3 regions of the Priestia sp. AB genome follow, and region 1 is predicted to be linked to each of the others. Evidence: riboswitches for the same ligand, from Rfam matches in the RefSeq annotation. Region 1 holds a riboswitch; each other region holds the start of a gene.
What was found. A riboswitch is a leader RNA that binds a small molecule or an ion and turns the genes downstream of it on or off. The one in region 1 is predicted to bind S-adenosylmethionine.
Positions count from the first base shown of each region.

Region 2: linked by a shared signal. The riboswitch ahead of POF52_RS10890 (Na+/H+ antiporter NhaC family protein) and the one ahead of POF52_RS20125 (phosphoadenylyl-sulfate reductase) in region 1 are both predicted to bind S-adenosylmethionine.
Region 3: linked by a shared signal. The riboswitch ahead of POF52_RS09015 (hypothetical protein) and the one ahead of POF52_RS20125 (phosphoadenylyl-sulfate reductase) in region 1 are both predicted to bind S-adenosylmethionine.

Region 1 is NZ_JAQMYN010000006.1:362,635-364,838, forward strand. It holds gene cdaS (sporulation-specific diadenylate cyclase CdaS) at 1-582, opposite strand, end outside; SAM riboswitch class I at 896-998, shown strand; gene POF52_RS20125 (phosphoadenylyl-sulfate reductase) at 1,251-1,964, shown strand; gene POF52_RS20130 (inorganic phosphate transporter) at 1,984-2,204, shown strand, end outside.
Region 2 is NZ_JAQMYN010000003.1:237,317-239,520, reverse strand. It holds gene POF52_RS10895 (ABC transporter permease) at 1-633, shown strand, start outside; SAM riboswitch class I at 735-841, shown strand; gene POF52_RS10890 (Na+/H+ antiporter NhaC family protein) at 927-2,204, shown strand, end outside.
Region 3 is NZ_JAQMYN010000002.1:549,149-551,352, forward strand. It holds gene POF52_RS09010 (M20/M25/M40 family metallo-hydrolase) at 1-150, opposite strand, end outside; gene POF52_RS09015 (hypothetical protein) at 620-862, opposite strand; SAM riboswitch class I at 931-1,032, opposite strand; gene POF52_RS09020 (M20 peptidase aminoacylase family protein) at 1,095-2,204, opposite strand, start outside.

The DNA of each region.
Region 1 (2,204 bases):
AAGAGCAAACGAAATTTTGCCTGTTTCTTCAGATACAACTAAAATTAATGCATCCGATTTTTCCGACATTCCAATGGCTGCACGGTGGCGTGTTCCCAATTTTTTGGTCGTTGAAATAATAGACGAGAGAGGTAAAACATTAGCAGCTGAGATAAGCTGATTATTTCTAATCAGGACGGCTCCGTCATGTAAGGGTGTCCCTGGATAGAACAGCGTCTCAACTAGCGTAGCGCTGACAGGAGCTTGAATAGGGATTCCTTTTTGAATAAGAGAGTCTACATTTTGTTCCCGTTCAATGACAATTAAAGCGCCGTGACGTTTCTCAGAAAGGTTATGAATAGCTAAGGACAGAGCAGCATATTCAAATGTATAAGGCGATAGATAGTGACGCAAATAATAAGAGGCAGCCGTAGCTTGAACATCTTGAAATAACTTTCGCATCTCCTCAAAATCACATAGGATACAATGATCACTCGTGTCTAAATGTTTAATTAAATTAGAGGCTTCAGTTGAAATCTGCTGTAAATATGTTCGCACATTATTTTTAATTGTATCGTCTAATTGAAAGGGGTGTCTCTCCATCTTATATAGCTCCTATCTGTCAGTCAGTGTTATCTGTAATGTGTGCTAATGTCAGTGAATTATCCGTAAAGCTTATAAATCCCTTATTAATTTTATAGAGAGGTTTTGTGTTTTATTTAGCAAGAGAATATAAAAAGTTGGAGAAAAAAGAAAGCGTTTTATAAACTGATATGTTCACATTTGAGTTAAATTTACATATGTTGTTTTAAATAAAAGTATAGATATTTCTGTGAATTTAAAGTGTAGTTTTCTTATCGGATATATGATTTTTAATGTTGACAAATATTCTAAATATGCTAAAATTTTTAAAAAATGCTTATCAAGAGTGGTGGAGGGATCTGGCCCGCTGAACCCCGGCAACCTGCTTAGCAAGGTGCTAATTCCAGCAAAGTGTGTATCATTTTGAAAGATAAGGTGGAAAATTATTGCCTAGCCAGTCTTTCAATATGGAAGACTTTTTATTTTGATAGAGCGCAAGCGATCATTTGAGAAGGGATAACAATAATGGTAAACCCGACTTAAAACAAATCTTTGAACACGTGAAGCAAAGGAAGAATTAAATAGTTTCGCTGACTAGACACACTAGAGGCGGTTTTATCCAAATCTAGTGGGTAAAACCGTCTTTTTTTATTGGATAAAGCGGATAACTAAGAAATGGAGTGGAGAAAATGGCAGATTTATATACGTATGAAAACTGGAGCGATACATTCCCAGAGTTCGACAGTGAAGATGAAACAAAAGGAGCTCTTTCAGCATTGCAGTGGGCGTACGATACTTATGGAGATTCAATTATCTATGCATCAAGCTTTGGAATCGAAGGAATCGTGTTAATTGACTTAATTTCAAAAGTAAAAAAAGATGCTGAAATTGTCTTTTTAGATACGGGCGTTCATTTTAAAGAAACATATGAAGTAATTGATGCAATTAAAGAACGCTTTCCTGATTTGCGTATTCGTATGAAAAAACCGGATTTAACGCTTGCAGAACAAGCTGAGAAACATGGAGATGAACTTTGGAAGAGTCAGCCTAACCTATGCTGTCAAATTCGAAAAATCATCCCGCTAAGGGAATCTCTTGCTCCTTATGATGCGTGGATTTCTGGTTTGAGACGCGAGCAGTCTGAATCTCGTGCCAACACGAATTATTTTAATAAAGATGAGAAATTCAAGAAAGTGAAAGTCTGCCCGTTAATTCATTGGTCCTGGAAAGAAGTTTGGCGCTATGTGTATAAGCATGATTTACCATATAACAAACTTCATGATCAAGGCTACCCAAGTATTGGCTGTGAGCCCTGTACCGCACCTGCCTACAATGTAGAGGATTTACGTTCAGGAAGATGGGCAGGTACACAAAAAGTTGAATGCGGATTACACGAATCTTAAATACGAAAGAGCTGAATAAATGATGCTTTTATATGTTGCCTTTATCATTGCGCTTTTTTTTGCAATGAATATTGGAGCAAGTGGTGCAGCAGCAGCTATGGGCGTTTCATACGGCTCCGGTGCGATTAAAAAGAAAAGAGTAGCCCTGTTCATCTGTGCTGTAGGTATTGTGCTCGGAGCCATTATCGGAGGCGGCGAGGTGGTAAAAACCATCAGTTCAGGTATCATACCTGAAAAATT
Region 2 (2,204 bases), on a different contig from region 1:
GAAGACAACATTTTGAACTTCCTGTCATTTAGTTCAGGTATGCTGATTCTCGTTCAATTTTTCGCTCTTGCTGTTGGAGGGTCAATGGTTGCAAAAGAGTTTGAGGCAGGTACCATTAAGCTTCTTTTAATTCGCCCTGCTAGACGTTCAACGATTTTAGCATCCAAGTACCTAACCCTCATCTTAATTAGCTTGTATTATTTACTGAGCTATTTGCTTTTTTCGTTTGTATGGGGAGCCTTGTTCTTTGGATTTACCAGTCTAGAAGGAGATGCGCAGCTGCTTAAAAATATTACGCTTACGTATGACAGTGCGTATATGGAAACGTTTATGATGATGACGTTCGCATTCATGCTGTCGTCTTTATTTAGAAACAGCGCGCTTGCTTCCAGTCTGGCTATTGTCGTAAGTATCGGGGCGAAAGCTGTAACAGGACTAGTATCACAGTTTGGTTTATGGTGGGGGAAATTTTTACTGTTCGCCAACACGAACTTTGTGCAGTATATGGACGGAATGAAGACGATGTTTGACGGCATGACAATTCCATTTTCCATTTTCATCTTGGTGGCGCATTTTGTCTTCTTTATGGGCGTGGCATGGGCAGCGTTTTTGAAACGAGACGTAGCTAATTGATGTGAGAATTTTCGCACTATATATTTTTCTAAAATAGCATTTGACAATTAAATAAAAAGAGCTTACAGTAGTGAAAGACTATTTTTAAAACAACTATAAACTTCTTATCAAGAGAGACGGAGGGACTGGCCCTATGATGTCTCGGCAACTGGCTGTACGCAGTGCGGTGCCAAATCCAGCAGACGATGTTTCGTTTGGAAGATGAGAAGGGTAATCTTATGATACAAATAAGAGACCTCTTCTTATCAATAAGAAGAGGTCTTTTTTTATTACGTAAACAAGAGGTGTTAAGAATGGAACAACAAAAAGGAAACGGCTGGGCGCTGTTACCGCTGGGCGTCTTTTTAGTCCTGTTTGTCGGATCAGGAATTATAACGGGAGATTTTTATAAGCTGCCTGTATTAGTAGCCATTATCATTGCAGCCATTGTGGCGCTGGCTATGAACCGCAAAGATTCACTTAATGTAAAAGTGGAACGTTTTGCTAAAGGAGCAGGACATCCTGATATCATTATTATGGTGCTTATTTTTATTTTAGCAGGTGCTTTTTCTCAAGTGGCTAAAGGCATGGGAGCTGTTGATTCAACGGTAAACTTAGCTCTGTCTGTGCTTCCGCAAAGCTTAGTCGTAGTCGGAATCTTTGTTATTGGCGCATTCATTTCAATTTCGATGGGAACGTCAATGGGAACAATCGCAGCGCTAGGGCCTATCGCTGTAGGGATCAGTGAGCAAGCGCATGTATCCATTACATTGGCAATTGCTGCCGTTGTTGGTGGTGCAATGTTTGGAGATAATTTATCCGTAATCTCTGATACGACTATTGCAGCAGTTCGTACGCAAAAAACAAATATGTCAGATAAATTAAAAGTGAACTTTTTTATTGTACTTCCTGCAGCGATTGTTACAGTGATTCTATTGCTTGTAATGACGCTAGGCAACACGTCATCAGTAGAAATTAAAGACTTCAGCTGGTTTAAAATCTTACCTTATGTGGGCGTCTTAGTCGCTGCGATATTTGGTGCAAACGTATTAAGTATTTTAACCGGAGGAATTGTATTGGCCGGCGTGATCGGATTAGCTGACGGAAGCTACACGCTTTCTTCTCTTGCTAAAACTGTGACAGAAGGTATTGGCGGAATGTCAGAGTTAATTATTTTATCTCTGCTAATCGGCGGAATGGTTGAGCTTATTCGCTATAATGGCGGTATTCAGTTCTTATTGAACTTATTAACACGACGTATCCAAACGAAAAAAGGCGGAGAATTCAGCATCGCTGGACTGGTAAGTTTAACAAATTTAGCAACGGCTAATAACACGATCTCAATTATTACGGCAGGTCCGTTAGCAAAAGAAATCTCTGATAAGTATTCAATTGATAATCGTAAATCAGCCAGTCTGCTTGACTTGTTTTCATGCAGCGTTCAAGGGCTTATTCCTTACGGCGCACAAATGCTTCTCGCAGCAGGATTTGCTAAAGTTTCACCGATTGAGATTATTCCATTTACATTCTACCCAATGTTAACAGCGGTTTGCGGGATCATTGCAATTGTAATTGGATTTCCTCGTTTAAAT
Region 3 (2,204 bases), on a different contig from region 1:
AAAGTAAGGCAGCTTCAATAAATACGACGCTATCGATTCAGCCATTTCCACTTCTGCCATCGTTCCTGTCACGCTAGGTATAGAAACCAATTCGCTTACAAGTTTTTTTAACTGTGCTTTTGTTTGATACAAAGATGTTTTGTTCGACATACCCTTCATCTCTTTCCTTTTTCTAAATTTTCTATCAAACAAAACTATTCGTCAATCCCTTTGACAGAGACCCTTTCATTCTATCCCTATGTATAATAGTATGGCGCTGCCTTTACGCACATGATAAAAAAAGAGTGCGCGGCTAGGGATAGCACCGCACACTCTTTTTTTACTTTTGGTCATCTTCTAAAAAGTCTAGGATACGATCAATAAGCTGTTCGCTTCCTGCATCGTTTCCGTGTTCAAGAGACATTTCCATTTCAATGCTCCTTTCATAAAATATTCTTGTTTTATAACATACCACAATTCATTTCGAATGTAACCTTTAATTTGTGTAAAAATTTCGACAATTTATGATTAATTTTAAAACCTATTGAGTATTGATTATACCCACCAGATTCTTTGCTTGTCAAAAACCATGCTTTCTATTTAAAAACACTTAAAAAATAGAGGCGCGAGCAGACTTCTTCTATAAAAGACAGCCTACTCGCTCAAGCTTGGAACAGCATGATGAATAAATTTCTAGTTCATTTGCTTTTTGTATATCTTTAATGTCTATGCCTACAGCATATGTACGAACATGGTTTTCGACCACAATTTCATAAAATGTTTCTAACTCACGATAAGCTACTTGATAATGCTTTCCTAATAATTTCACTGCTTCCTTTAATGCTTTCTCTCCTGTATGTGCTGCAACTGCTGTATGACTCATAAAACCCTCTCCTTTTAGAAAAATAAAAAAAACTCATTTTGCTTTGATGCAAAATGAGTTTTTCACCCGTTTTATCACCCAAAGCACATGCTTTGCTGGTAGGAGCACCTTACATTCGTAGGTTGCTGTGGAGTCAAAGAGCCAGATCTCTCGTCCACTCGTGATAACTTTTTAATTTAAAATTTATTTTATCAAACAATTCCATCCCCGTAAATAGAAAAATAAAAATTTTTTAATTTTTTCGGTAATGGAATGAATTCAAAAAATGAAAGCTTAGATTAGCAAAATAAGAAGCTGCTACAAGCAATGCCTCTTCATTTAATGAAAAAGAAGGATGGTGCCATTCATATTCTCCAGCTGTACCCATCCATACAAAAAATCCTGGTACATGCTGCTGATATACGGCAAAGTCTTCTCCTCCAGGCGATTGTTCAGCTTCTACGACTTGATAACTAAGATTCTCTGCAGCGTTAATAGCCAGTTTTTCCAGCGTATCATCATTGTTTACTACAGGAAGATATGGATACCATTTAACGTCTACTGAAGCCCCGAAAGCTGCTCCAATCCCTTCAACAGTTCGTTTCATAAGACCCGGTATTTTTTCTCTCGCTTCTTCTTGAAAGGTACGCACCGTTCCTTCAAGCGTTACTTTGTCAGGAATGACGTTCCACGAGCTCCCTCCATGGATTTGAGTTATGCTGACAACAACATTTTGAAAGGGGCTGAGATTACGGCTGACAATGGTTTGTAAACTAGTAACAATTTGACCAGCAGCAGCAATCGGATCTACTGTTTTTTCAGGGATGCCCGCGTGACCTCCTACTCCTTTGATGTCAATTTCAAAACGATCAACGCTTGCCATTAAAGGTCCCGGTTTGATACCAATGGTTCCTACAGGAAGATCCGGTTTGTTATGCATCCCAAATATCGCTTCTACTCCTTCGAGCACACCTTTTTCAACTAGCATTTTTGCCCCAGAAGCCGTTTCTTCAGCCGGTTGAAAGATAAATCGTACCGTACCGCAAAGCTCCTGCTGACGCTCTTTAAGAAGAATGGCTGCTCCGATTATAGAAGTCGTATGAAAATCATGGCCGCATGCGTGCATAACTCCGTTTACTTCAGATGCAAATGGCAGATTGGTTTTTTCTTCAATTGGCAGCGCATCAATATCAGCTCGAATTGCGATAGTAGGTCCCGGCTTTCCTCCTACAATTTCTGCTACTGCTCCTACGTCTAATTGGAATGCATCTGCTATAGAAATATCATAGTGCTTTAACCACTTTTTAATACGTTTAGTTGTTTCATATTCTTTCATTGAAAGCTCTGGGAACCGGTGCAGCTC